Regions from separate parts of the Paenarthrobacter sp. 2TAF44 genome, predicted to be linked through region 2. Evidence: riboswitches for the same ligand, from Rfam matches in the RefSeq annotation. Region 2 holds a riboswitch; the other holds the start of a gene.

Region 1 (14,899 bases), on a different contig from region 2:
CGGAGTCTCCCGCGAATCGCGGGGGATGCCGAAATCGATGATTGTGGTGGTGCCGCCCCAGAGTGCTGCCGTGGACGTGGTCCGGTAGTCATCCAAAGTGCGGAATCGGCCCGTCACTTGGGCAACATGGCAGTGGCCATCGATGCCGCCCGGGATGACCAACTGGCCGTGGGCTTCAATGGTTCGTGCGGCCGCGGGAATGGGTTCGGCAGCGTCAACGAGCTGAACGATGCGTCCGCCGTTCACTACGACGTGGGCGGCTTGCCTGCCGAAACTATTGACGACGGTGCCGTTGGCGATGACGAGATCGGGGAAGTGGGACATCGTTGTCCTCCTGGTTCGTGGGGAGCGTTTAGAGAGCGGGGGACGAGGATAGGTGCGCTGACTGCGCACCGGTCAGGGCAGCGTCGAGGTTTTCCGAAAGACCCTGCCGCCGCTTGACGGGTGGCGCTGCGAACGAGCCGCCTCGGTGAACGCCGGACTTCAACGCGACCACGGCCTCCGTCATGCGGATCCCGGCGGAAATTCCGTCCACCACGGGCACCGTGATTTGCCCTTCGAGCTCCCGGGCAAGCCCGGCTAGCGGCGCACCGGCAAGGATCACGACGTCGGCGCCGTCCTCAGCGACGGCCTGCCGGCTGAGTGCCAGCAGGGTTTCCTTGAAATCTGCCTGCACCGACCCTATCGAGTTCAGGCTTTGGTTGATGGAGCGGATGGAAGCGAGACGGCCGCCAAAACCGAAGCGTTCCACGCAGTCCAGATACCAGGCCTGGATCCGATCCGAGATGGCGATGATCGAGAAACGGTGGCCTTGCAAGGCCGCCGCGCACAGTGCCGCCTCGGTGATGCCGATGACCGGTACGTCAACGAGTTCCTTCAGCGCAGGCATTCCTGGATCTCCGAAAGCAGCCACAACGACGCCGTCCACAGCGGCGCTGTCGCGTTCCCGCCCAAGGCTGGCGCCGCCGTCGTGCGCGTATTCGGCGATCAGCTCAGCCACTGCGCCGGCCGCGATGAGCGACTCGAAGCGGGTTTCGATGTATTCGACGCCGTGCCCGGCAGTCCGAACGATCAATTCGGTGTCCGGCCCGGCTGAGTGCAAGGCCTCGGCCTCGATCAGGGCGGTGACGTCATCACTGATGTTGGGGTTGATGACCAGGAGTCTCATGGTTTTTTCCGTTGCAGTTTGGGCTCGGTGTGGCTGGAATCCTCGGGGAACTGTTCGCGGTACTTGCCGATGTGCGACGCCGATTGGAGAGCGGCCCGGTCAGGGTCACCACTGGCGATGGCAGCGTAGAGGTCGCGGTGTTCCTGGATGAGTTCCGGGAGATCGCTGACGTGGCGGAACAGCCAGTGCATGCGTCCCTGGAGTGGTTCCAGCGCGGAGCGAAGAAAATCGTTGTTGGCGATTGCCGTGATGGCATCGTGGAAATCGCTGTTGGCGCGGTGGGCTTCCAGGATGGAGCCCTTGGCCAGGCAGCGATCGGCCTCATCCAGCAGGCCGGCGAGGTGTTCAAGATTCTGGGTGGTGGCCCGCTTGGCGGCCAGCCGGCAGGCGAGGACTTCCAAGGATTGACGGACGTCGAAGAGGTCCTCCACATCCTTGGGGCTCAGGCCGCTGACTTCGGAACCACGGCCGGCGCGGTCCCGGATAAGTCCTTCCTGCCGCAGCATGCGCAGTGCTTCGCGGATGGGCAGTCGGGAGACGTTGAATTCGGCGGCGAGGTCGCGCTCCACCAGCCTGGTGCCGGGCGCATAGTGCCCCTCAAAAATCCTGGAACGGAGCGTGTCACGCACTGACTCCCGCAGGGGGCGGTCAGTGATGTTCGTGTCTTCTGCGGCTAGCATTTCCAGCTCCATTTCGTGATGTGTGAGGCAGTGCGCCCGGCGACCAGGTGGGCTTCCGGCCATCCGGCGGTTCAGGACCGTCCGGCCGGCCCGGTCAGGCGAGTTAGACCGGGAGTCGCTTGTTGTAATCCAGTACCAGGACGGAGATGCCCATGATCACGGCGGATCCAACAAAGTAGAGCAGAGCCCAGGTGTAAGAGCCGGTTGCCCCGACAATCAGGCCTACCACAATCGGGGTGACGAATCCGGCGATGTTGCCGCTGAAGTTCATGGCCCCGCCGAGTACGCCGGCATTGGTGCGACCGCCCAGGATGGACGGGATGGACCAGAACAGGCCAACCCAGCGCAGGAAGAACAGGACTACCGACAGAAGCACGACGGCGGTGATCGGGTCTGCGACGACCGTGACGCCTACGAGGCCGCCCACCACTACGACGCTGGAGATACCGAGGAGAGTGCGCATGACCCGGTTGGCGGAGGCACCGGATGCCCGCCATTTGTCGGCGATGATGCCACCGAGGATTTCGCCGACGAACCCGGCGCCGAAGATTACGAACGTGGACCAGCCGATGGTCTTCAGATCGAAACCCTTGGCTTGTGCCAGGTAAAGCGGGCCCCAGGTGAGCAGGCCGTAGAACACGCCGTTGAAGCCGAGCCAGCCGAAGCACATTGCCCAGAAGGAACGGAACTTCAGGTAGGGCAGCAGGGCGCGCTTGCCTTGCGCACCTTCCTTGGCAGCTTCAGCGTCGTCCTCGGCGTGTGAAGCCTCGATGTAGTCAGCTTCAGCGTTGTTGACACTCTTGTGCTGACGGGGGTTGTCGCGGACGTACCACCAGACGGCCAGGCCCATGAGAATCGTGAGGGCGCCGGCGATGATGAAGGACATCCGCCAGCTGCCGGTGGAGGCAATCAACCAAGTGATGAGGATGCCGCCGAGGCCAGCACCCAGCGGAGCACCGGCGTCGAGGATGGTGGCGCCACGGCCACGTTCCTTCTTGTGCATCCAGATGGCGTTGAGCTTACCGCCGGCAGGCATGACGCCTGCCTCCGTCACGCCGATGCCCAGGCGGGCGATGAACATGCTGAGGAATCCGCCGGCGAAACCCGAGGCGGCGGTAGCGGCGCCCCAGCCAATGCAGGATGCGGTGACCACTTTGCGTGGGCCAAACTTGTCGATCAACAGACCGACGGGGATTTGCATCAGGGCATAGGTCCAGAAGAATGCCGACAACAGAAGCCCCACAAGCTCGGGCGGGAGGTTGAATTCCTTCTGGATGATGGGCAGGGCTACGGAGATGGATCCACGGTCAATGTAGTTGACCGAGACAAGGACCAGGAGCAGGATGAAGAGCTTCCAGCGGACGTTGGTGCGTCGCTGCACGCCGTCCTTGCCGGTTTTGGGCTCGTTTTCCTGGTTTTCCTGGGTTGCCAGTTGGGTGTTTTGGGGAGACACAGCTTCTCCTTCAGAGGAGTCAACAGGGGTGGAATGTCTTGGGGTATGTCTTTGGGGGATGAGCCGGGGCGCGATATCGCTTCAGCTGGATCCGTGCCGGCGGCAACTGTTGCGATCCCTGTCCTTTTGGTGGCGGGGGCCGCAGCCGGTAGCGGGTCCATTTGGGATCCCGTTTTGGGATCCCAAAATCTAAGTTAGATGTGACGAGCGGCACTGTCAAGAGTTTTGGTATACCCAATCTGGGAACGGAATGTGACCGGGCGGGCTGGCGGGCGAACGCTCCTGCCCGGTTACTCCTGCACGGACGCGCGAAAACCCCGCCTTTCCTGGGAAATTCCGGGCTTTCGGGGCGGTAACTGGGAAGGAGCGCTGGCTAGCGCTGGTATGCCGAGCTTGGGGATGTGTCAGGACTGTATGCCAAAATCTCCGCGAGCTCACCAAGCCGGTGCGCGCGAGCAGACTCTGCGGGCGTGAATGGCTCGCCTGGACGGGAGAAGACCAGAGGTCCGTGCCATGCAGTTGGAATCTTGAGGATGTCCGTTGAACGTCCGACGCCGGCACTCGCCTCGGGTGCCGGATTCTCTGGATCGTTGGGAACTACTTTCGCGGACAGCAGTTCGGCGACCGCGTGTGGAAGCTCATTCGGATTCCCGGCAATACGGGTGGCGAGGCTCAGCGCCTTAGTTTGGCCGTCAGCCATGGCGAGTGCGGTGGTAGGCCACACGTGCGACTCACGCCCGCCGCCGTCGTCGAGCGCTTTCAGCAGTTCATGTTCTGTGACCTCACCCGGGGCGGAGAGGACGAACTCATCCATCACTATTTGCGAGACTTCTGATCCGTCGCGGGCCGGGCCGTCCATCGGGTGAACGTGAATGCTGAGGATATTCGTCTCCAGCTTGGCCAGGGACTGGGTGATTTTCTGCAGGGAACCGGGTTGGTCCCGCAGTGTGACCCGAGCACGCCACAAAGACGGGGCCGCATGTAGCTTGTGCCGCTGGCGGAGGGCAGGGGCATGCAACCAGCGGCGGAGAACCTTGGCGGCCGACGGTTCGGCCACCCAGATGACCAGCACTGTTGCAGTCACGGTCAGGAGCAGGACCTTGGCCACATAGGGGAGATGAGTTTCCACAACCGCGGCGTGAACCAGCAGCTCAATGGGAAGCATCACCGCGATGTTGGCCAGGGTGAGCCGGGCCTTGGGTGGTTCGGGCAACTGTCCGCAGACATCGCATCGGAGGTCCGCGGTGACGGGAGAGCTCGCTTTGGGCTTCATGGTCTCATGCTGCCCGACGCCTGTTTCGTGAGGGTTGCCTGCGCGTCACGTTTCTGGTTACTGGGTGCGTTTCTGGTTACTGCGCGCGATGCCTGCGCTCTTGCCGCCCCAAGCACTTACGTTCCCGCCCACTTCGTGACGGTGTGCGGAACTCCTGCAATGCAAAAACCCGGTGTTCTCGCGGGGAGAACGCCGGGTTATGCGATGCAATCGGGAAGGAGCGGTGGGGAATTTGTCTTAGTGGACGGAATCCGAATCGAGGTCCGAACCCCGTCCGGTACCGCGATGGGCCGCTGCATCCTTCAGGAGGTCGCGGATTTCGGCCAGGAGGGCGGTGTCAGCCGGCAGTGGCTCTTCTTCGGGTTCCTCGGTGGAGAGGCGGTTCTTGACCATTGAATTGATCTTGTTCATGGGCGCTACGAAGATGAAGTAGACCACTCCGGCGGTGATCACGAAGGTCACCATTGCCGTGAGCACGGCACCAAAGTTGATGAACGTAGCGGGGTTGTCCTGCCAGATCCGGAAGCCCAGACCGTCGGCGTTCACGCCGCCCGCAGCAGCGATGACGGGGTTGATGATGTTGGTGGTGAAAGCCGCGACGAGTGCGGTGAACGCACTGCCGATGACCACGGCAATAGCCAGTTCGATCACGTTGCCGCGAAGTATGAAGTCCTTGAAACCCTTAAGCATGGAAATGTCCTCCGATTGGGTGCGGGTGTCTGGCTCAAGCAGAGAACAAACTACCACTCCAAGGTTTCAAAAGGGTGTCAACGTGATGTGAGAGAGGGATCCTGCCAGGGGGTGTGGATGTGAGAGAGGGATGCCGGGAGGGGGTGTGGATGTGAGAGAGGGATCCTGCCAGGGGGTGGGGATGTGAGAGAGGGATGCCGGGAGGGGGTGTGGATGTGAGAGAGCATCGGGTTTGATCGATGCTCTCTCACATCGTGGCCTGTTTTCGAGAATGCTCGGTCAGGCGAGCAGCGCCCGGGTGTGGTCGTTCAGGAACATTCCCCTGGGGTCGAACTCGCGGCGGACTTGGATGAAGGTGTCCAACTCCGGGTAGAGGCGCTCAAGGCGACTCCGGGTCATGAAGTGGATCTTTCCCCAGTGTGCTCGGGGCTCGAATTCCTGCAGCACGGCATCGGCGTCCCGGAAGAACTGCCAGTAGTCGGTTCCTGGCTCGGTCGTCAGGGTGATGACCGTGCTGTCGCGGCCTTGGAACTGGGACATGTAGGCGTCGTCGGACTTCACCCAGCGGACCTCCACCGGGTACTTCTGCTCGGGATACTTGGTCCGGATCAGGTCCTGGATGGCTTCGACAGCCTCCAAGCCATCCTCGCTGCGGACGAAGTACTCGAGCTCGTGGAACTGGGTAGTGAAGCCGCCCGGGTAGATCCGGTAGGAGCGATCCAGCCTGGCACCCTCGACGGCGGAGAGCTCGCGTTCGTCCTGGACGTCCACAATGTTGTACCGCTTGGTGTAGCTGCGGTTGGCCATGCTCAGGCCGGGCGCGCCAGGGAGATCCAGAAGCTCGCAGGAATCGTCCTCCGGGCACCAAAGGAACGAGTAGTGCCTGTTGGAATCGATATCGGTCTGCCACGACGAAGCGGTTTCCGGCCAGGTGGGGTAGGTGATCTGTTCCTGGAGGTAGTAGCTGTCCTCAACAGCCAACTCCACTTCCAGGAAGATTCCCAGCGTGCCCAACGCAACCTGTGCAGCCCGGAGTTCTCGGAGTTGGCCCTCCCCGATTTCCATGATCTCGCCGTAGCCGTTGATCAACTTCACCCAGCGAAGGTTGGAGGAGAAACTGCCCAGGTTTTTGCCCGAGCCGTGCGTGCTGGTGGCCAGGGCGCCGGCGATCTGTTGCTTGTCGATGTCACCCTGGTTCCCCAAGGCCAGCCCCTGTTCCCATAGGGCATCGCCGAAAGCGTTGATGGTGGTTCCGGCGAGGGCCCTGGCGCGACGCCCGGTCTTATCGGTTCCCGTGATAGCCGAGAGCCCGGACATGTCCATCAGCACTCCGCCGGTCTGGACCAGCGGTGAGGACGAATGGCCTGAACCGACCGCCCGCACAGGCAACCCTTCGCGGATGGCGAAACGCACGGCGTCGAGCGCTTCTTGTTCATTCCTGGGCCGAACCGTAAAGGCGGGCGTCGCGCTCTGGTTTCCGCCCCAGTTGGTCCAGGTCACGTCCGTCCCGAAGGGGGCTGAAGGCGTGGCGGCACCTGGCAGAGAGGCAGGGTGGGAAACGTTGGTGGTCATGGTGAAAGCTCCGTTGCTTGTCTGGATGCTCATGCGCCGTGGTTGATCATCACGTGCTTGGTGCGCGAGTAATCGTCCAGGGCGTAGAGCGAGAGGTCGCGGCCGTAGCCGGATCCCTTAAATCCGCCCCACGGTACCTCGCACGCCAGGACAAGGTGCGCATTGACCCAGACCGTGCCGAAGTCCAGTTGCTTGGGAATCCGAAGGGAAAGGCTCGAGTCGCGCGTCCAGACGGAGGCCGACAAGCCGTAGGGGCTCTCGTTCGCGCGGGTCACGGCTTCTTCGGTGGTGCTGAAGGTCTCCACGGTGACCACGGGGCCGAAGATCTCGTGGGTGGCAATGTGGGCTCCGGCGGGAACGTTGGAGATGACTGTTGGCTCGATGAAGTAGCCGGGTCCTTCCAGTGCCGAACCACCAATCGCGATATTCAGGCCCGCAGCCTGGGCTTCGGCCAAGGACTCCTTGACGCGTTCAAAGTGGGGCCGGGAAATCATGGGGCCGATTTCCACGTCGTCGCCGGCTTCGGGAGCGCCAATTATCAGCGTGCTGACTTCGCGCACCAGATGTTGGGTGAACTCTTCGGCTACGGACTCGTGCACCAGCACGCGGCAGGCAGCGCCGCAGTCCTGCCCGGCATTCCAGAACCCTGCATTGCGGACTCCCGCAGCGGCGGCGCGCAGATCGGCGTCGGGGAAGACAACAACCGGCGCTTTGCCGCCAAGTTCCAGGTGGACGCGCTTGACGGACTTGGCCGCAGTTTCAGCGACGGCCTGGCCGCTCACCACGCTGCCGGTCAAGGCAACGAGGGCGATGTCCGGGTGCTCCGAAAGCCGCTGTCCCACAGTTCGGCCCTGGCCCGTGACTACGTTGAGGATCCCATCAGGGATGCGTCCGGCGAGCAATTCCGCCAGCTTCAGGGTGGACAACGGGGTTTGCTCGGACGGCTTGAGGACGATGCTGTTGCCGGCAGCCAGAATCGGTGCGACCTTCCAGGCGGCCATCAGCAGCGGGTAGTTCCACGGAGTGATGACCCCGACGACGCCCACGGGTTCCCGGAGGATCACTGAGGTGTGGTCAGTGGCGTAGTCGCCGCCGGCCATGGACGTCAGCGTGCGGGAGGCGCCGGCCATGAAGCGGAATGTATCGATGGTGCTGGTGACATCGTCCTCGGCCACCGCCTGCGGCTTGCCGGTATTGGCAGACTCAATGAGCTCGAACGCTCGCCGGTTCTCTTCAATGATGTTGGCGATCAGGTTCAGGACGTCCGCGCGCTCCTTGGGGGTAGTGGCACCCCAGGTCTTTTGGGCGACGACGGCGGCTTGGACGGCGGCGTCGACATCATCCGCGGTGCCCGCCTGCACTGAGGCGATGACTTGCTCGGTGGTGGGGTCCACGACGTCGATCAGCTCACCGGTGGAGCCCGGCACGAAGGATCCGTTGATGAAGTGCCCTGCTGGAGGCAAAGGCAGCACGCCCGCCGGGGAGGGGTCAGAGGTGGTGCGTCGAACAGTGAACTGGACGGTTTCGGGGTGGGCAATGTCTGTGAGGGTCATGACAATTCGCTTTCAGATGAGGTCTGGGGTGAGTGCAGCGGAAGAAAGTGAGGCGGCGTCCGATTTCTGACGGAAGACCCGGGCCGCGAAGTAGTAGAGGGGAGCAACAACCACCAGGCCGACGATCCAGGAGATGTCGACGCCGCCCAACGCGGTGGCCATGGGGCCGGTGTAGATTGCGGTGGCCGAGAAGGGAACCTGGATGAGGGCGCCTGCCAGGTAGGAGCCGATGGCGACCCAATTGAACCGCCCGTACACGCCGCCGTCGCGCTTGAAGAAGTCTTCAACCCGGTAGTCGCCGTGCCGCAAAAGGTAGTAGTCCACCAGGTTGATGGCAGTCCAGGGGACCAGGACGTACATCAGGAAGGAGAGGAAGTTGGTGTAGAAGAGGATGAAGTTGTCGCGGGCGAACAAGGCGATCGAGACAGCTACGACGAAGAGGATGATCGCCGCCACGGTGCGGGTCTTGGCCCGTGGCAACCAGGACGGCTTGAACGTTTGGCCGATGGTCAGCGTGCACAGGACGCCGCAGTAGAGGTTCATGGCGTTCGAGGCCGCGACTCCCAGGCAGAAAATGCCCACGATGATCAGGGTCCACGGCTGCAGCAACGCACCCAGGCTGCCAACGATTTCGACGTTGTCGGCGCTCATGGTCATGGCGAGCGTGCCCACCAAGGCGCCGAGGATCATGGGGAACAACGTTCCAAGGACGCAGCCCGAGTAGGAAGCCCAGAACGCCGGTGCTGAGCCAGTGCCCTGCGGCATGTAGCGGGAGTAGTCGGAGACGTAGGGTGCGTAGGCCAACTGCCACAGGGCCGAGACGGAGATGGTCCCCATGAAGCCGACCCAGTTGAAGTTGCCCTCCCCAAGGAAGCTGGCGGGAAGGCCGTGGACCACCAGGATCCAGACGAAGGCGAGCAACAACGCCAGGCCCGCTGCAACGCTAAGGACGCGGGCATAAGCGTGAATGAGCCGATAGCCGAAAATCGTGGCGATAACGCTGACCACGCCGATGATGATGATGCCGCCATCCACGCTGATGCCGGGGCTGACGGCGGCCATTGCTTCTCCGCCAAAGACAAGGTTGGCGGCGAAGAACCCTACGTACATGACCACCACGATGACCACGATCAACAGGGCGCCGAAGGAGCCGAACTGGCCGCGGGTCTGGATCATCTGCGCCACACCAAGCTGCGGACCTTGGGCCGAGTGCAGCGCCATGAAGACGCCGCCCACTATGTTGCCGATGATGATGCCCACCAGCGCCGGCACGAAACCGAGGCCGAACACCGTGGTGGCGAGTCCGCCGGTAACGATGGTCATGATCATGATGTTGGAACCAAACCAGATGGTGAAGAGGTCCCTGGCCTTGCCGTGGCGCTCATTCAACGGGATCGGCTGGATGGTTTTGTCCTCGAGGCGCGGTACTTCGGTTGTTGGCACCGTGCTCATGATGCACTCAGGGAGGTCGAAGCCAGTTCACGGACTGAGGTGGCCTTGCTGCGGTTCACCATCAGGCCGAGGAGGTCGAAGACGAGAGTGGCGGCGGCGACGGTTGTGATGTCCGCATGGTCGTAAGCCGGAGCGACCTCGACTACGTCGGCGCCCACAATGTTGATACCGTTCAGGCCGCGGAGCAGGGCCAGGAGTTCGCGGGAGTGGAGCCCGCCCATCTCCGGAGTGCCTGTGCCGGGTGCGAACGCGGGGTCGAGGACGTCGATGTCGATGGAGACGTAGACGGGGGTATCGCCGAGCCTGTCCTTCACCTGCTGGATTGCAGCCGGGACGCCGATAACATCCAGGTCCGAGCAGCGGATGATCTGGAACCCGAACTCGTGGTCCCTAAGGAAGTCATTGCGGTCATACACCGGGCCGCGGATGCCGACGTGCATGGACTTGTCCTCCACAAGGAGGCCCTCCTCGAACGCCCGGCGGAAGATGGTTCCGTGCGTGATGGGCTGGTCAAAGTAGGTGTCCCACGTGTCCAGGTGAGCGTCGAAGTGCAGCAACGCCACCGGGCCATGGACCTTGTTCAGCGCCCGCAGCATGGGCAAGGCAATCGTGTGGTCGCCGCCGATCGAGATCAGCCGCTTGTCCTCACTGATCAGGGGCAACGCCTGCTCCTCGATCTCACGGACCGCCCGGGTGATGTCGTAGGGAGTGCAGGCGATGTCGCCGGCGTCAACAACCTGGGCTTCGTACACGGGCTCGACGTCCAGCTCCGGGTGGTAGCCCGGGCGGAGGAGACGCGAGGCCTCGCGAACCGCGGCAGGACCGAAACGGGCGCCGGGCCGGAAGGAGGTTCCGCCGTCGAACGGGACACCGACGATAGCAATGTCGTAGTCCGGAACCCGGTCGATTTGGGGGAGGCGGGCGAAGGTGCCGAGGCCGGCATACCGCGGGACTTTGGTTGCGTCGACAGGGCCGATGGGCTTGTGAATTGTCATTGACGGATCCTTGGTGTGAGGGGGTGCTCGCCATTGAGCGGGAAGTAAGTAATTCCATTCTTCGTGACGCGGGTCACGACGAATAGCGGTACATTGACTACAAATGGCCGAGGCGCTTAGACGAATGTCTAAACCGCCCGAAACGGCCCCCGGAATCATAGAGTCAGGACCCCATCCGATGGCAATCACCGTCGCCGAGCTCGTGGCTGAACCGCAGCTGGGGCTCACCCTCCTGGCCGGTGATGCAGGCCGCGACAACCGGATCACCTGGGCCCACACCTCGGACCTGCCCAGGCTGTGGGAATGGGTCACCGGCGGCGAGCTCATGATGACCAATGGGCTGTCGATTCCCGCAGACGCCGAGGGACAAGTGGCGCTCGCAGAGGCACTCATGGACAGCGGGGCAAGCGCCTTGGCGATCGGCGAGAAGATGCACGCGCCCCCGCTGACGCAGGAGTTCCTGACGGCCTGCGATCGGCTGCCGTTGCCACTGATCAACGTCCCGTACCCGCTGCCGTTCATCGCGATCGCCCGCTCGGTTGCTGAATCTTCCCTGCTCGAAGAGTCCCGGCGGCTGCGGCAAACAGCCAGGGTCTACGACCTTCTTCGCACGGCCGGAGCCTCCGAGGACCATTGGCAGAGCCTGGTCCAACGGCTTGCCACCGAGCTGGACGCGGAACTGTTCGTGGTGGATCGCCGCTGCCTCCATCCCTGGCACCCGGAAGGGCAGGCGCTCCCGGGGTTCCTCGCGGATGAATGGGCACCGCTTTCCGGGCAGGTGACCTTGGCGGGTAAGAATTTCCAGTGGCACCGGATCCGCGGCCGGCACGTGCTGACCATGGACATCCCGACCCACGCAAACGCGCTCCTGGTGGTGCTGCCCAACAGCGAACCGCACCCGGACGCCGTCGTACTCCTGCACGCCGCAACCGTGCTGGGACTGCAGCTCTCGCGCATCGTTTTGTCGTTGGAAGGCCGCCATCGGCTGGCGGGCGAGTTCCTGCTGCAGGCCATGGATGGGCGCTTGGGCGCGGCCGAGATGGAGAGCCGGCTGGCAACTTTTGGGGTTCCGCCGCAGGACTTCCTGCTCGTTTCCATGTCCGAGACCGCCGGAGACAAAACAGCGAACGACGGCGACAGGCTGGCCAACGTGCACATCGAGCTGTGGCGGCACGGGGTTGCGTCGGCTTCCTTGAAGCGGAACAGCCGGCTGCACGTCGTGGCCCCTGCTGATGTGCCGGACGACATCCTGGTGCATTGCGCAGGGGTGGATGCGGCGATCGGAATCAGCGCTCCGGCGGCCGTGGCCGGGATTCAGCGCGCGCTGCAGGAGTCCCTCTGGGCGCTCGGATCGGCCCGGGCGAACAAGCTCGGATTGGCTCGCTACGCGCAAGGACCATCATGGCTGGGGCTGACAGGTTTCGAGGAAGGGACTGCGCTGGTCCGGCGTCTTCTGGGGCCGATTTTCGATTACGAGCAGAGTCAGGAAGGCGATCTCCTCGTCACGCTGAGGACCTATTTGGACTCGCAGCGTTCGTGGCAAAAGACTGCCGCTGCCCTGTTCGCGCACCGGCAAACCATCATCTACCGGATAAGGAAAATCGGTGAATTGACGGGGCTGGACATGGGTGAAACCTCCACGGTTGCCCAGTTGTGGTTCGCCCTCCAGATCCACGAGGCAATGCATCGGTAGGTATCCCTTGCTTGCGCTTTTTCGAGATAACCGGCTATGGTGTGAACCGTGTCACTGATGTGACGCAACGCTTTTGATCTGTGGCGGGAGAGTCCTGCCGGTACATCCAGTCAGGCGCCGTAGGAGCAAATCCTCCCCAGGAATCTCTCAGGCCCACGTACCGCCACGGCGAGGCAACTCTGGAAAGCAGTCCAGGTAACTGGGCTCACCGACGGTGCAAGCAGGCAACCATTCCTGCGGAATCTCTCAGGTCCAATACAGAGCGGGGAGGAACCCACATCATCGTGGCGCACATAGGGCGCCTGAATCATGGAGTTCCTCTTGACTGTTCAATCAACCCCCACCGCTTTCGCGGACCGGCATATCGGCGCACGACGCCAGGCCGACGTTGACACCATGCTCAAGGCCATCGGCTACGACTCCGTAGACGGCTTGGTAGACGTTGCGGTCCCCGATTCCATCCGCCAGGACACTGCACTGAAGCTGCAGGACGCCCTCACCGAGGTGCAGGTCCTTGCCGAGCTGCGGAAGCTCGCGTCCAAGAACAAGACCGCCGTTCAGATGATCGGCCAGGGCTACTACGACACCGTCACGCCGCCGGTTATCCGCCGCAACATCCTCGAGGCTCCGGCCTGGTACACGGCGTACACGCCCTACCAGCCCGAGATTTCCCAGGGCCGCCTCGAAGCTCTGCTGAACTTCCAGACGATGGTCCAGGACCTGACGGGGCTGCCCGTAGCCAACGCCTCGCTGCTGGATGAGGCCACCGCTGTGGCTGAGGCTGTGCTGCTGATGCGCCGCGCCAACAAGTCCAAAACTGCCAAGGACGGGAAGACCGTCCTGGACTCCGACCTCCTCCCGCAGACCATCGCCATTGTGAAGGGCCGGGCCGAAGCGCTGGGCTTCGAAGTAGAGATCGCTGACCTTTCGGCGGCCCTTCCCGACGGCGACATCAACGGCATCGTCCTGCAGCAGCCGGGTGTTTCCGGCCGCGTATTCAATCACTCCGGCGTCATCGCGGCGGCCAAGGGACGGGGTGCGCTGGTCACTGTCGCTGCCGACCTTTTGGCGCTCACCCTCATCACGCCCCCGGGCGAGCAAGGTGCCGATATCGCCGTCGGAACTGCGCAGCGCTTTGGTGTTCCGCTGTTCTTCGGCGGCCCCCACGCTGCGTACATGGCTGTCCGCGAAGGCATGGAGCGGACCCTTCCGGGGCGCATCGTGGGCGTCTCCAAGGACAACGCCGGCGTCCCCGCGTACCGACTCGCGCTCCAGACACGCGAGCAGCACATCCGACGCGAGAAGGCCACGTCCAACATCTGCACGGCCCAGGCACTGCTCGCGATTGTGGCCTCGATGTACGCGGTTTACCACGGTCCCGAAGGCCTGAAGGCGATCGCCGAAACCGTCAACGGCCACGCCCGTGTTTTGGCCGCGACGCTGCAGAAGGCGGGCCGCGAGCTCGTCTCCGACGTCTTCTTCGACACCCTCACCGTCCGCGTACCCGGCAAGGCTGACAAGGTCATCGCCGCCGCCGAAGCCCGCGGCATCAACCTGCGTCGCATTGATGCTGACACGGTCGGCGTTTCCCTCGATGAAACCACGACGCCGGAGGTCCTCTCTGCGGTAGCCGTCGCCTTTGGTGCCGGCCCGGTGAAGGACGCTTCAGGGTTTGAGCTGCCGTCTGATGTGCTCCGCACCAGTGATTTCCTGCAGCACCCAGTGTTCAACACGCACCGTTCAGAGACGCAGCTGCTGCGCTATATCCGCAAGCTGTCCGACCGTGACCTCGCCTTGGACCGCACCATGATCCCTCTGGGTTCCTGCACCATGAAGCTCAACGCAACCGCCGAGATGGAAGCCATTTCATGGCCAGAGTTCGCCTCGATCCACCCGTTCGCTCCGGATCACCAGACCGAGGGCTGGCGCGAGCTGATCACCGATCTTGAGTCCCAGCTGACTGAGATCACCGGCTACGATCAGGTCTCCATCCAGCCCAACGCCGGTTCCCAGGGTGAGCTCGCCGGCCTGCTCGCGATCCGTGGTTACCACCTCTCCCGGGGTGACGAGCAGCGCAACGTGTGCCTGATCCCTGCTTCTGCTCACGGCACGAATGCAGCCTCTGCTGTGCTGGCAGGCATGAAGGTGGTTGTGGTGGCCACCGCTCCCGATGGCACCATCGATCACGTAGACCTCAAGGCCAAGATCGAAGCCAACAAGGACGTCCTGTCCTGCATCATGATCACCTACCCGTCCACGCACGGTGTGTACGACGCCGATGTCCGCGAGGTTTGTGACTCCATCCACGCTGCTGGCGGCCAGGTGTACGTTGACGGTGCAAACCTCAACGCACTCGTTGGACTCGCGCAA
Region 2 (14,899 bases):
TTTCGGCACGGATGGTGATCATGGCTTCGATGAAGCGGTCGATCTCCACGAGGTCCTCGGACTCTGTGGGCTCCACCATGAGGGTTCCGGCGACAGGGAACGCGAGGGTGGGAGCATGGAAACCGAAGTCGATCAGGCGCTTGGCAACGTCCTCAGCAGTGACACCTGTGCGCGCAGTCAGTTCACGGAGGTCCAGGATGCACTCGTGGGCAACAAGTCCGCCTTCCCCGGTGTAGAGCACGGGGAAGTGCTCGTTGAGGCGGGAAGCGATGTAGTTCGCCGCCAGCAGCGCGGACTTGGTGGCTTCCGTGAGCCCCTGGCCGCCCATGAGCTTCACGTAAGCCCAGGAAATTGGGAGCACACCGGCCGAACCGAAACGGGAGGCCGAAATCGGGACGTCGTTGCCTTCGGTCCACGAAGCAGCGTCACCGGGCATGAAGGGCGCCAGGTGTGCCTTGGCCGCGACCGGGCCAACACCGGGTCCGCCGCCGCCGTGCGGGATGCAGAACGTCTTGTGCAGGTTCAGGTGCGAGACGTCGCCGCCGAACTTGCCCGGTTGTGCGAGTCCAACGAGGGCGTTGAGGTTTGCACCGTCGATGTAGACCTGGCCGCCAGCTTCATGGATGGCGTCGCAGACTTCCCGGACGTCGGCGTCGTACACACCGTGCGTGGACGGGTAGGTGATCATGATGGCCGAGAGAGCGTCCCGGTTTGCTTCGATCTTGGCCTTGAGGTCCACGTGGTCGATGGTGCCATCAGGAGCGGTGGCGACCACAACAACCTTCATGCCAGCCAGAACTGCGGAAGCCGCGTTGGTGCCGTGCGCAGAAGCAGGGATCAGGCAGACATTTCGCTGCCCGTCGCCACGGGACAGGTGGTAACCACGGATCGCGAGCAGGCCGGCGAGCTCACCCTGGGAACCGGCGTTGGGCTGGATGGAGACCTGATCGTAGCCGGTGATCTCAGTTAGCTGGGACTCAAGATCGGTGATCAGCTCGCGCCAGCCCTCTGTCTGGGAATCCGGAGCGAACGGGTGGATCGAGGCGAACTCCGGCCACGAAATGGCTTCCATCTCGGCGGTTGCGTTGAGCTTCATGGTGCAGGAACCCAACGGAATCATGGTGCGATCCAGTGCAAGGTCACGGTCCGAGAGCTTGCGGATGTAGCGCAGGAGCTGGGTTTCGGAGCGGTGCGTGTTGAATACGGGGTGCTGCATGAAGTCGCTTGAGCGCTCCACGGAAGATTCCAGCGCGAAATCTTCTGCTGATTCGAGCACCGAAGCGCCGAAGACCGCCGCGACGTCGGCGACAACCGCCGTCGTTGTGGTCTCATCAACAGAGATGCCCACCAGATCAACGTCAATGCCGCGCAGGTTGATGCCCTTGGCCTCGGCGGCGGCCACAATCTCAGCCGCTTTGCCGGGGATGCGGACTGTGATGGTGTCAAAGAAGGAAGTGTGAAGGACCTCGACGCCGGCAGCCTTCAGCGACGCTGCAAGGGTGCGGGCGTGACCGTGGGCGGTTTCGGCGATTGCCTTCAGGCCTTCCGGGCCGTGGTAGACGGCGTACATGGACGCGACGATGGCCAGCAACGCCTGCGCGGTACAAATGTTGGACGTGGCCTTCTCGCGGCGGATGTGCTGCTCGCGGGTCTGCAGCGCCAAGCGGTAGGCGGGGACACCGGCGTCGTCCTTGGAAACACCCACCAGACGGCCCGGCATGGAACGCTCGAGACCCTTCTGGACGGCCATGTACGCGGCGTGCGGGCCGCCGAAGAACAGCGGAACGCCGAGGCGCTGGGCGGAACCGACGGCGATGTCCGCACCTTGCTCGCCCGGAGGGGTGATGAGCGTCAGGGAGAGCAAGTCTGCTGCGACCGTGACCAGTGCACCGCGTTCCTTGGCCTCAGCGATGACGGCGGAGTGATCAAACACGCGGCCCGAAACGCCGGGCTGCTGCAGGACGACGCCGTTGATGACGCCCTCCGGGAGACCGAGCGAAAGGTCAGCAACCTCAACCTCGAAGCCGAGGGCCTCAGCGCGGCCCTTGACGATGGCAATGGTCTGGGGGAGGCAGTCGGCGTCGAGGACGGTCTTCCCATCATGGGCTGCCTTGTTTTTGTTGGCACGGCGCATCATGAGCACGGCCTCTGCAACGGCGGTTGCTTCGTCCAGCAGGGAGGCGTTGGCGATCGGCAGGCCCACGAGGTCCTGGACCATGGTCTGGAAGTTCAGGAGGGCTTCGAGCCGGCCCTGCGAGATTTCCGGCTGGTACGGCGTGTAGGCGGTGTACCAGGCCGGGGACTCGAGGATGTTCCTGCGGATAACCGGCGGCGTGACGGTGTCGTAGTAGCCCTGGCCGATCATCTGGACGGCAGTTTTGTTCTTGGACGCAAGCTTGCGCAGCTCAGCCAGCACCTCAACTTCGCTGAGCGCGTTTTCGAGCGTGAGGGCAACGTCCTGGCGGATGTCGTTGGGAACGGCCGTATCAACCAGCGAATCAACGGTGTCGTAGCCGACCGTCTTGAGCATGGTGTCAATGTCGGCCTGGCGGCGGGCGCCAATGTGCCGATCGACGAAGGTGGTGGAGGCTGAACTAACCGTCACGAAGGAACTCCATTACTTGGGCGGCGTTTGGGTACGCCACAGTGGCTGGGTTCCTCCCCGCTCTGTATTGGACCTGAGAGTTTCCGCGTGTTGCTTGCACAACCATCGCTTGCACCGTCGGTGAGCACAGCATCTTTTCCGCGCCAAAGGACGCGGCAAAAGGCCTGCTACTTTCCAGAGTTGCCTCGCCGCGGCGGTGCGTGGGCCTGAGAGATTCCTGGGGAGGGTTTGCTCCTACGGCGCCCGCATCACTTGCTTGCAGGACTCTCCCGCCGCAGATCAAAGGCATATTCAATTGTTTGCGTGCCCCAGTAAAGGCGCACCACAAGGCTCAATTGTCCTACGTTGGGGGCGTCGCCGCAAATGGATGACCCGCTACTTGCGGAGCCGGTCCAGGACTCCCAGCAGGATCTCGACGTCGGCCTCCCGCCCGGCCTTGCCGCCTTCCCGGCCACCCTCGAACATGGCGTTGAAATACAGGCCGTCGCCCATGTAACTGACAGCCTTGGCAACCTCCGGACCAACATCCTCAGCCAGGACGTCCAACCACTGCTGCTGGATTCCGGCAAACCTGTGGCGGGTCTCCTCATGGGCAACTTCGGCCAGTCTCGTGGCAGCAACGAATGCACGATCCATGGGAGTTCCGGCCCACAGTGAGGTCCGAATGAAGTAGGCAGCGCTGCCATCTGGCGCGGTCTTCATTTTTTCGATGTCTGCCTGGGCCAACTCATCCAAGCGCTCCAACAGAGCGCTGATCAGCGATTCCTTGTTGGGGAAGTGGTAAAGCAGTCCGCCCTTGGAGACCCCTGCCCGCTTGGCGACTGCGTCAAGCGTGGCAGCCCGCTCGCCCACCTCAATAAGAAGGGCTTCATAGGCATCCAGGACCGCATCCCGGGCAACTGGTTTTCGTGGCATGACTACATCATTCCCTACGGGGTTGGTGCTGTTGACTTTGAAACTATACCGTCTGGACGGTATAGTTAATGACATGTTCACGCCGCCCTCAACCCAAGCACCCCGTTCCGCTCGCTCCCTGACCAGTCAGGCAGCACCGTGGCGCGATTGGACGGCCCTGGCACTCCTGATGTTCCCGGTGCTGCTGGTGGCCGTCGATAACACCGCGCTCACGTTCGCCCTGCCGGCAATTGCCCGCTCCTTGGATATGGGTGGCGTGCAGCTCCTATGGGTCATTGACGCCTACCCGCTCGTGTTGGCGGCGCTGCTGGTTTCCATGGGCAACCTCGGCGACAGGATCGGACGACGGCGGCTGCTGCTGATCGGCAGCACGGGCTTCGCCGCGGTTTCGGCTGCTACAGCATTCGCGCCTTCCGCGGAATGGCTGATTGCCGGCCGCGCCGCACTTGGCGTATTTGGCGCGATGTTGATGCCTTCAACGCTGTCCTTGATCCGGAACATCTTTGCTGATCCGAACCGTCGGCGGCTCGCGATCGCCGTATGGGCTGCCGGATTCTCTGGTGGCGCCGCCCTTGGCCCGATCTTTGGTGGCTGGCTGGTGGAACACTTCTGGTGGGGTGCGGTCTTCCTGGTAGCGACCTTCCTCCTCCTGCCCCTCCTCGCCTTCGGCAGGGCCCTCATTCCCGAATCCAAGGACGCCAATCCCGGCAGGGTGGACGTGCCCAGCATCGCGCTGTCCGTGATCACCATGGCTCCGTTCGTTTACGGCATCAAGGAATTTGCTGTCCACGGATTCGGGGTGTCCGCAGCGGCCTTCATGGTCTTCGGCTTGGTGATGGGCATTGTGTTTGTGCGTCGCCAGCGGCAGATCCAGAGTCCCATGCTGGACGTCTCTTTGTTCAAGAACAAGGTGTTCAGCACAGCGATAGTGGCCAACGTCCTGTCCTTGTTTTCCATGACGGGCTTCATCTACTTCTTCGCCCAGCACCTGCAACTTGTTGAGCGCCAGTCCCCCATGGAGGCTGGCATCGCAATGATTCCGGCGCTCCTGGCAACGGTCATCGCCGGCCTGGTGGTGGTCCCGCTGGTAAAGCGCGTCCGGCCAGGATTCGTGGTGGCCGGCGGACTTACCCTCAGCGCGGCGGGCTATTTGGTGGTCGCTGTAGGTGACCACGGCAGCGGACCTGTGTTCCTGTTGTCAGCTTTGACTGTCCTCGCCGTTGGCGTCGGCGCCGCGGAAACCATCTCCAACGACCTCATCCTCGGCTCGGTGCCGGCCGACAAATCCGGAGCGGCGTCCGCGATCTCCGAAACCGGCTACGAGCTGGGTTCGCTCCTGGGAACGGCCGTGCTGGGCTCTATCCTCACTGCGTCCTACCAGCACAACCTCGTCATCCCGGAGGGGTTGTCCACGCAGGCAGCCGGTAAATCGGGAGAAACGCTGGCGGGCGCAGTGGATGCTGCTGCGGCCCTACCCGCTCCGCTATCGGATGCACTGACAGCCGCCGCCCGGGTAGCCTTCGAGTCCGGCGTCCACATCACTGCGGCGATTGGGCTGGTACTGATGGCAGGGGCGGCAGTGCTTGCCGCCGTCGTGCTCCGCCGGGTTCCCAGGGCGCAGTAAGCGCCGCGGGAATCAGTGGCCGTCCGTAGGTGCAGCCTTGCCATCTACGGCGGCCACCAGCTGGTCAATCCGGTCCAGGGCATCGCCGAGCCACCCTACCGTTGCCCACAATTCAGGGTGCTGTTCCTTGATCTCGTCCAGCGACGCGCCCGCGGATCTGAGCGACCCGAGGTCAAAGCTCACGTTGGTGCGGGCTCCTGCAATGGCCGCCCTGAGGGCACCGAAGCCAACCACCACATCAGCAATGAGCGCCGGATTCCCGTTGGCGGCCAGCCATCCCAGGTCCTCGATGGCTTCGATGGCATGGTCTCCAAGGACCGCGGACGCCTTGGCTGCATCGACGGATGCACGGTGGATTGCTTCATCGCGCTCCGGGCCCGGATCAAGCCGGAAGGCCGCGCCGAAAGCCTTTGACGCCGCAGCGTCGTCGTCGGCCAACTTCAGGGCGGTTTCGCGGAGCGTGCTGGCCCGGGCCTGCAGCTCGGCCAGCCGATCATCGGGGGCCTCCGTGTAACCGGCAACCATGGATGTCAGGGATGCTGCGATGGCGAGCATTACGCCCGTTCCTGCGCCTCCACCAGGCGACCCGCTGGATTCTGCCAGAGCCCTGGTCCAATCCTCGACCGTTGAGCGTTGGGTAGTGATCTCTTGTGAAGATTCCATGCATCAAGTTTGCCCTCTGGTGACCTCGGTACACTGGCCAGACCCTGCGGCGTCTACCTGTTAAGGAAAATTCCCATGAGCATGGACCTTGAAGCCCTCTACCGTGACCTCCACTCGAACCCGGAGCTTTCCTTCCAAGAGGTTAGAACCGCCGGGATCATCGGCGGACACCTCGAGGACTTGGGGCTGCTGGTTCACCGCAACGTCGGGAAGACGGGGGTCGTAGGAGTCCTGGACAATGGCCCCGGACCTGTGGTCATGCTTCGTGCCGATATGGACGCGTTGCCCGTCAAAGAAGCCACCGGATTGGACTACGCAAGTACGGCAGTCGGCGTCGATCATGAAGGCCGTGAGGTGCCGGTCATGCATGCGTGCGGGCACGACGTACATGTCACCTGCCTGCTCGGAGCAGTGGAAGAGTTGGCCGCAAAGCGGCAGGAGTGGCAGGGCACCCTGATCGCCGTCTTCCAACCAGCCGAAGAATGGGGTGGCGGTGCCCAGGCAATGGTCGCGGATGGGCTCTTTGACCTTGTCCCCAAGCCGGACGTGGTCCTCGGCCAGCACGTGGCGCCCTTTCCTGCCGGATGGTTCGGCATCCGTCCGGGTGTGGCCATGGCATCAGCGGATTCCCTCAACGTGACGTTGCATGGGCGCGGCGGCCACGGCTCCCGGCCTGAAACCACCATTGATCCAGTGCTCATGGCCGCGGCAACCATCATGCGCCTGCAGGGAGTGGTGTCCCGCGAACTCGCCGCCAGCGATTCCGCAGTAGTTACGGTTGGGCAAATCCATTCGGGAACCAAGAACAACATCATTCCCGAGACTGCAACCCTTGGCCTCAGCATCCGATCCTTCAGCGAGCCCACGCGGGAGAAAGTCCTGAACTCGATCGAGCGCATCGTTCGAAGTGAGGCTGCCGCCTCAGGCTCCCTCAAGGAACCCGACTTCCACTATGAGGAGCGCTTCCCGTTAACCGTCAATGACGAATCGGCCGCGGGACGGGTGGCTTCAGCATTCTCCGATAGGTTCGGGGCGGCGAGGATCATAGACCCGGGCCCCGTCTCAGGCAGTGAAGACGTAGGCCAACTCGCGACGGCGGCCGGCGCGCCCTTGGTTTTTTGGTTCCTGGGCGGGATCGGGGCCACCCACTTTCAAGATTGGGCGACGACGAGTCGCCTGCCGGAGGACGTTCCATCGAACCATTCGCCCTTCTTTGCCCCGATCATCCAGCCAACACTGACCCTTGGGACGGAAGCACTGGTCACTGGCGCCCTCGAATTTCTGGACGCCCCGAAGTAACGGAAACCCCCGCTTAACGGACAATTCACCACCGCGCGCGGTGGTGAATTGTCCGTTGGACGGGGTTCTTTGCCCGGACCGACGCCTAGACCTTCTCGCGGATGCGGTCGATCCTCGGTTCTGAAACCTCAAATTCCCTGCGACGACGGGCCAGGAAAGTCCACAACGTTCCTTCTGTCTGCGGGCTCTTCTCGGCAGGGGCCTCAGGTGCCTGATCCTTGCTCGTCTCAGGCTTGTGCATCTCGGGCGTGCGCACGGAGTCCTTCTTCGAGCGCCTCTCATAGCCCTCATAGTACGAGTAGCACATACCCAACCTCCTTAGTGGCTGTCCCTTAATCGTCCTCGCACGAGGGCCGTAAGTCGACTGTTATTTAATGCAACTCACGGTGAAACAAGGCGTTCATCGCGGCGGGCCGCCGACGCTACAGCCAGCCTGGTTTCGGCCATCATGAGATCCGCGTTGATGACTGCACCGGACATGTTTCCTGCCGCCGCTGCGGCCACTACCTGACCAGTGAGATCAGTGACATTGCCGGCTACCCAAACGCCCGGCACCGATGTGGCTCCCCCCGGCGCAGCCGCTTCAAAATGAAGTCCCACTCCCTGGGGGTGTTCCACCGGCTCAATACCGAGGGATTCGAGCACCCTGGAACGCGCCTCCATGCGCGGACCAGCCACCACCGCCTCAACTGGTATCACCGCGCCGGATTCCAGGACGACGCCACTCAAGGCATCGTCAGTGACTTCCAATGACTGAACCTTGCCTTCGACTACGCTGATGGACCGGGCCGCCAGTTGTTCCCACTGCTCTTCGGAGGGTTCGACGACGTCGTTCAGGAACAGCGTGACGTCGGGGCTCCACTGCCGGAACAACAAAGTTTGGTGCAGAGCCATGGGTACGGACCCCAGAATGCCGATCGCTTTGTTCCGCACTTCCCAACCATGGCAGTACGGGCAGTGCAGGACGTCCCTGCCCCAGCGCTCCCGGATGCCCTTCACGTCCGGAAGGATGTCAGTCAGGCCCGTGGCCACCAGTATCCGACGCGCCCCGATAGTCCGACCATCAGCCAGGTCCACCTCAAAGGCGGGTTCCGAAGCGTTGGTGGGATCCGGCGTCGAACGCGCCGCTACAGCCACGCCCGAAGCAATGTGGCCGCCGTAGTGCAGAACTTCCGCCCTGCCAAGCGCCAAGAGCTCCTTGGGGCTGAGCCCGTCCCGGGAAAGGAAGCCGTGCACTCCTGCAGCAGGGGCGTTCCGCGGCTCCCCGGCGTCGATGACCAGCACGGACCGCAACGCCCTACCCAGCGTGACGGCGGCACTTAACCCAGCTGAGCCACCTCCCACAATGACGACGTCGTATTGTTGTTCCATTTTTGTCTCCTGTTCGCTCTGTTGTGAGGCCTGGTTCGATGCTCAACCGGACACATCGAAAGCAGCAACAAATTTTGCCAGTATGGCAAACTGGAGCCATGACTCCGGATTTCAGCAAAATGCTCGACGCCGTTGGCCCTCGCCTGCGAGCGCTGCGGACCCAACGCAATGTGACGCTGGCGGAGGCCTCGGCAGCCACGGGTATTTCAGTCAGCACGCTCTCCAGGTTGGAGTCGGGGCAACGGAAGCCCACGCTCGAACTGCTCCTGCCCATTGCCCGGCTTCATCAAATCCCCCTCGAAGAACTCATCGACGCCCCGGAAACCGGTGATCCGCGGATTCACCTCAAGCCGCACGTGCACGAGTGGGGCACAGCCTTGCCGCTGACACGTCGAGCGGGGGGAATCCAAGCGTTCAAGATGGTCCTGCCGGGCGGCACGGGGAAGGAAATTCCGGATCCTCAATCCCATGAGGGCTACGACTGGATGTACATCCTCAACGGCAAACTCCGGCTTGTCCTGGGCGAGAACGACTTCATTCTTAAGGCAGGTGAGGCGGCGGAGTTCGATACGCGGACGCCACACTGGTTCGCCAGCGCCACTAAGGAACCCGTGGAGCTCCTCACCCTCTTTGGGCAGCAAGGCGAACGCATGCATGTCAGGGCGCGACCCAAGCGATAAGCTCCCTGCACGCAAAGGAAATGAAGGGAATTCATTTTTGCCCCTTGCATCCAGCCGTGACTACCGCCATACTAAATGAACGCTATTCATTTAGTGACTGTCGTCTCACCGGAGTACATGCCCCCATGATTGAAATTACCCGCCTCGAAGCCCCGACTTCCTTGGCCCGCACCGAGCCGTCCACCCGCACCCCTCTGCGGGTCGGCGTCGTTCAGCACCGCTGGCACGCTGATCAAGCAGTCCTGCATGCCGAACTGAACGACGGAATCGAACGCGCAGCCAAGCTGGGAGCCAGTGTTGTTTTCCTGCCTGAACTGACGCTCTCCCGTTACCCCGCAGACACCCGACCGGAGAACAACCCGGCCGCAGGTATCCGCCCTTCAGACATCACAGAGGACCTGCTGACGGGCCCCACCTTCACGTTCGCCGCAGCGGCCGCCAGGACGTACGGCGTTTCGGTCCACGCATCGCTCTACCAGCGTGCTGAAAACCCGGACGGCTCGGATGACGGCTTGGGACTGAACACCGCGATCCTCGTCTCCCCCGCTGGCGAGCTCGTGGCCCGTACCCACAAGCTGCACATCCCCGTCACAGCCGGCTACTACGAGGACAAGTTCTTCCGTAAGGGCCCGGCCGCCGAAGATGCGTACGCCGTCCATGCTCCTGCCGAACTCGGCGGCGCACGCCTGGGCATGCCCACCTGCTGGGATGAATGGTTCCCGGAGCTTGCCCGTACGTACTCCCTGGGTGGGGCCGAAATCCTGGTCTACCCCACTGCCATTGGTTCCGAACCGGACCACCCCGACTTCGACACCCAGCCGCTCTGGCAGCAGGTCATCGTAGGCAACGGCATCGCCAACGGCCTCTTCATGATTGCCCCCAACCGCTACGGCAGCGAGGGCACCCTGAACTTCTATGGTTCATCCTTCATCTCCGATCCGTACGGCCGCATCCTTGTCCAGGCACCCCGCGATGAATCCGCAGTCCTGGTGGCCGACCTCGACCTGGACCAGCGCAAGGATTGGCTCACGCTCTTCCCGTTCCTGGCTACCCGCCGCCCGGAGACGTACGGCCGCCTCACGGAACCCGTGAACCCCAACGCCCCGCTCGGCTCCACAGCCGAGGCCACGCCGTACCAGGCTGTATCCGCATGAGCGCCTGGCGGATGCCGTCCGAGACCGCACCCCAGGATCGTGTCTGGATGGCCTTCCCCACTGGTGGCTACACCTTGGGCGACACGGAGGAAGAGGCCCACGCTGCGCGGTCCACGTGGGCTGCCGTTGCCAACGCCATCCTTGAGTTCGAGCCGGTCACCATGGTGGTACACCCCGACGACGTCGACACAGCCGCGCGTTACCTGGACCCTCGCGTCGAGGTACTGACAGCTGAACTCAACGACGCCTGGATGCGGGACATCGGGCCGTCCTTCGTGCTTGATGCCAACAAGCAGCTGGGTGCCGTGGACTGGATCTTCAACGGATGGGGCGGCCAGGATTGGGCCACATGGGACAAGGATTCCCTCATCGCAGCGGAGATCAGCGCCCGCGCCGATGCCCACCACATCCCGTCAGGCATCGTCAACGAGGGTGGCGGCATCCAGGTTGATGGCGAAGGCACAGTCCTGGTCACCGAGACCGTACAGCTTGACCAAGGCCGCAACCCGGGTCTGACCAAGGCGGACATCGAAGGGGAACTGGCCCGCACCATCGGCGCCACCCATGTAGTCTGGCTGCCCCGCGGCCTCACCCGTGACTCGGAGAAATTCGGTACCCGCGGCCACGTGGACATCGTGGCAGCGATCCCGAGCCCCGGCACGCTGTTGGTCCACTCCCAGCAGAACCCCGAACACCCGGACTACAACGTCTCCCGGGAAATCATCGACTTCCTGCGCACCACCCATGACGCAGCAGGCCGGGACTGGAACATCATCGAAGTTCCCGCCCCGGAGACCCTTACCGACGACGAAGGATATGTGGACTACAGCTACATCAACCACCTCGTGGTCAACGGAGGGGTTATCGCATGCAGTTTCAATGACCCCATGGACGAGAAAGCACTCCGCATCCTCGCCGACGCCTATCCCGGACGCCGCGTAGTCAGTGTTGACGCGCGGGAACTCTTTGCCCGGGGCGGCGGTATCCACTGCATTACGCAGCAGCAGCCTACGGCCATCTAGAAAGGGCCTTTCATGAGCCAGACAATCCGTAGCACGGCCTCAGGCACCAGCCCGGCCGGCACGTCGCACGAGATCAGCGGCAAGGGACTGAAGACGGGGCAGTTGGGGCTCCTCGCCGTCGTCGTTCTTGGCATTTCAACCATCGCCCCGGCGTATACGCTTACCAGCGCGCTCGGTCCAACTGTCAACGAAGCCGGGCTGCAACTGCCCGTGATCTTCCTTATCGGGTTTATTCCGATGATCCTGGTGTCACTGGCATACCGGGAACTCAACGCAGATTCCCCGGACAGCGGCACCACCTTCACGTGGGTGACTAAAGCCTTCGGCCCCTGGGTGGGTTGGATGGGTGGCTGGGGCCTGCTTGCGGCGAACATCATCGTCCTGTCCAACCTGGCAGGCGTCGCAGTGGACTTCTTCTACCTCTTTCTGGCACAGGTTACGGGCTCCCCCGAGCTCGCGGACCTCGCCTCGAACAAGGTCCTGAACGTTGCCACCTGCTTCGTCTTCGTTGCCCTGGCCGTGTGGGTGAGCTACCGCGGCCTGCACACCACCAAGATCGTCCAGTACGGGCTGGTCGGCTTCCAGTTGCTGGTCCTTGGCCTGTTCGTGGCCATGGCTTTCGCCAACTGGTCCACCTCCGAGACTGCCGTTCCCTTCAGCTGGGACTGGTTCGACGTCACCAAGATCGAGACCTTCGGCCAGATCGCGGCCGGCATCTCCCTGTCGATCTTCGTTTACTGGGGCTGGGATGTCTGCCTCACAGTGAACGAGGAAACCGCCAACGGGAAGAAGACCGCCGGCCTCGCAGGCACGCTGACCGCCGTCATCGTGCTGGGCATCTACCTCCTTGTCATCATCGCCACCATGATGTTCGCAGGCGTTGGGGACACGGGAGTCGGCCTGAACAACGAGGAAAACAGCGCCAACGTGTTCACGGCCCTCGCTTCACCGGTTATGGGTCCGTTCGCGATCCTCATGTCCCTCGCAGTCCTCTCGAGCTCGGCCGCATCACTGCAGTCCACGTTCACTTCACCATCGCGCAGCCTGCTGGCCATGGCACACTATGGCGCCCTGCCCGAGCGCTTCGCCCACATGAGCAAGAAGTTCTCGACGCCGGGCTTCGCCACCGTCGCGGCCGGCGTCCTGTCCGCGGGCTTCTACGCCGTGATGCACGTGATCAGTGAAAACGTCCTCAACGACACCATCCTGGCGCTGGGCTTGATGATCTGCTTCTACTACGGGCTCACGGCCATCGCGTGTGTCTGGTACTTCCGGAACAGCGTGTTCTCCAGTGCCCGCAACTTCTTCCTGCGTCTCCTCTGCCCGCTGCTGGGTGGCGTCGGCCTGTTCGTTGTTTTCCTGCAGACCGCGGTGGACAGCTGGGCCCCGGAGTTTGGAAGTGGCTCGGAGATCTTCGGAGTGGGGCTCGTGTTCGTGCTCGGCATCGGAATCCTTGCCTTGGGCGCCGTGTTCATGCTGATCATGTCCCGTATCCGTCCCGGTTTCTTCCGCGGAGATACCATCCGTAAGGACACCCCTGCCTTGGTGGTCCCCGAGTAGCTCTTGTCGAGAAATCGCTGGAAAGCTGCCAGTTCGCCGGAATGATCCGGGCGAACTGGCAGCTTTCGTAGGTTTTGGCGGAATTCCTACCAACGATGGGCGACGTCCACCACAAGGCGCGAACCGCCGTCGGGCCCGTCCAAAGTGAAGACACGGAACGGAAGCCGGGCACGGACACCCAAACCGATGCTCGTGTAGCCTTCGAAGCTGCCCGCGTAAACCACCTGACGGAACGTCTCATACCCGGAAACGTTGGACAACTCAGCCTTGGCAGCCGGCGCGTACGTCAGTTGGCCGTTCTGGTCGTACGACGGCGCTGTCACTACCACTTGCAGGTCAGCATCCCCGAGCACGGGGATTGGATAGCCGGTGGCATCTTGAACCACAACCGGGACATACTGCACTGAATAGCCGGCCACCTTGCCGGTCATATCGATCACCAAGCGGTCGTAACAGGGCTGCTGGCCCGTACGGACGTTGGTGACGTTGGCGGCGCTCATGTCGGGGTCGGCCTTGGCCAGCGAGCCCCACATGATCCCGCAATATGGTGATGCCGAGGCTGGCCCCGGTGCCACCAGACCGAGTCCGGCAGCTGCAAGGACTGCTGCCAAACCCGCTCCAAATTTCCTCATTTTTTGTGCCCCCTTCAGGCGAAGTTGATACTTCAACAGTAGGAGTGCGTTGGGTGGTTTGGATGGGTTGTGGCCGCTTCGGCGCACAACCGTTAAAACGACTCCGGGGTGGTCACAGGAGAGTCATGGAAGGGGACATTTACGCCGGTTCAGGGACTGTATTGAGGGTCTTCATGCACAGGTTCGTAATCGAACATAACGACACCGGGGCGTTACAAAGAGCCGCGGATACGCAAAAGCCCCATCCGACCATTCATTGGCCTGACGGGGCACGAACGTTTTGCGGTGCCTGGGGTTAGCCTTCGCAGTCCTTGCAGTACTTAAGGCCGTTCTTTTCCAGGGCAACCTGGGACCGGTGGCGGACCAGGAAGCAGGAAGAACACGTGAATTCATCAGACTGTTCAGGTACCACCACAACGGTCAGTTCTTCACCGGAAAGATCGGCGCCCGGGAGGTCGATGCCTTCCGCGGTATCGTTTTCGTCGATGTCGATGACTGCAGTCTGGGCACCGGTGCCGCGGGACGCCTGAAGAGCCTCAAGCGAGTCCGCGGGAGTCTCTTCTTCTGTCTTGCGGGGTGCGTCGTAATCAGTAGCCATTGGGTTCGCTTTCGTTGCTGCATAGTGCCATTTCAGGCACCTCAGTGAAGCAGTTTAGGGCATAGCATCCGCGTTAAACGAAAAGTGTGCCCAAAACAACATTCAGCAGCTTTCAAGCCAACCTTTAGGGGTTACGGCGGGTCATTCCCGAGTGGGATTGAATGGCCTGCGCACTCGCGACCGTAACCCCGCTAAGCGCCGGAAGCCACGTCCAATCGGTGGACCGGCCGTGAGCACCGTGGCCGCCTGGATCGTTTGCCGGTTCCACACAATCCAGGACGTATGCGGCCTCAATCCATTGGCCGATCTTGGAGCCGATCTTCGCGCTTTGTTGAGCCAACCAGGATGCTTTCATGCGGCAAAGGTATCCGGGCGTCATGTGGGGCTGGTTTCTGCGGCGTCACGGGCTTGTTAACTTCCCCTTTGCGGGGCTCAGTCCTGCAAAGCCTGCTGCAGTTAGTCCCGCAAGGCCTGCTGCACGATGTACTCCGCAATCGCCATGGACGACGTAGCCCCCGGCGACGGTGCATTCCGCACCAAAACCGTGTCCCGGCGTCGTGAAATCACAAAATCATCCACCAGTGAACCGTCAGCGTTCATGGCTTGGGCACGGACACCGCGTGTGCCGGGAAGAATAGTGGCACCCTCCAACGAGGGAACAAAGCGTACGGCCTCCTTGATGAACTTCTTCTTACTGACGACGGTCTGGAATTCGCGGACTGCCGACGGTACATTCTGGCGGGCAAAATTCCAGAAGCCTGGAAAGAGCGTGTAAT

The links. A riboswitch is a leader RNA that binds a small molecule or an ion and turns the genes downstream of it on or off. The one in region 2 is predicted to bind glycine.
Region 1: linked by a shared signal. The riboswitch ahead of gcvP (aminomethyl-transferring glycine dehydrogenase) and the one ahead of gcvP (aminomethyl-transferring glycine dehydrogenase) in region 2 are both predicted to bind glycine.

Annotation. Positions count from the first base shown of each region.
Region 1 covers NZ_JBFRFP010000009.1:133,126-148,024, forward strand. The annotation lists gene AB4Z15_RS11020 (amidohydrolase family protein) at 1-324, opposite strand, end outside; gene AB4Z15_RS11025 (aspartate/glutamate racemase family protein) at 353-1,168, opposite strand; gene AB4Z15_RS11030 (GntR family transcriptional regulator) at 1,165-1,848, opposite strand; gene AB4Z15_RS11035 (MFS transporter) at 1,952-3,301, opposite strand; gene AB4Z15_RS11040 (amino acid-binding protein) at 3,675-4,574, opposite strand; gene mscL (large conductance mechanosensitive channel protein MscL) at 4,812-5,264, opposite strand; gene AB4Z15_RS11050 (D-arabinono-1,4-lactone oxidase) at 5,544-6,869, opposite strand; gene AB4Z15_RS11055 (aminobutyraldehyde dehydrogenase) at 6,866-8,389, opposite strand; gene AB4Z15_RS11060 (purine-cytosine permease family protein) at 8,402-9,841, opposite strand; gene speB (agmatinase) at 9,838-10,836, opposite strand; gene AB4Z15_RS11070 (PucR family transcriptional regulator) at 11,015-12,529, shown strand; glycine riboswitch at 12,604-12,702, shown strand; gene gcvP (aminomethyl-transferring glycine dehydrogenase) at 12,851-14,899, shown strand, end outside.
Region 2 covers NZ_JBFRFP010000021.1:2,392-17,290, reverse strand. The annotation lists gene gcvP (aminomethyl-transferring glycine dehydrogenase) at 1-2,605, opposite strand, end outside; glycine riboswitch at 2,658-2,789, opposite strand; glycine riboswitch at 2,790-2,887, opposite strand; gene AB4Z15_RS18645 (TetR/AcrR family transcriptional regulator) at 2,981-3,520, opposite strand; gene AB4Z15_RS18640 (MFS transporter) at 3,594-5,144, shown strand; gene AB4Z15_RS18635 (cyclodeaminase/cyclohydrolase family protein) at 5,157-5,807, opposite strand; gene AB4Z15_RS18630 (amidohydrolase) at 5,883-7,106, shown strand; gene AB4Z15_RS18625 (hypothetical protein) at 7,192-7,413, opposite strand; gene AB4Z15_RS18620 (NAD(P)/FAD-dependent oxidoreductase) at 7,488-8,477, opposite strand; gene AB4Z15_RS18615 (helix-turn-helix domain-containing protein) at 8,576-9,157, shown strand; gene AB4Z15_RS18610 (nitrilase-related carbon-nitrogen hydrolase) at 9,283-10,311, shown strand; gene AB4Z15_RS18605 (agmatine deiminase family protein) at 10,308-11,333, shown strand; gene AB4Z15_RS18600 (APC family permease) at 11,346-12,893, shown strand; gene AB4Z15_RS18595 (AMIN-like domain-containing (lipo)protein) at 12,980-13,525, opposite strand; gene AB4Z15_RS18590 (DUF4193 domain-containing protein) at 13,821-14,123, opposite strand; gene AB4Z15_RS18585 (hypothetical protein) at 14,248-14,478, opposite strand; gene lhgO (L-2-hydroxyglutarate oxidase) at 14,580-14,899, opposite strand, start outside.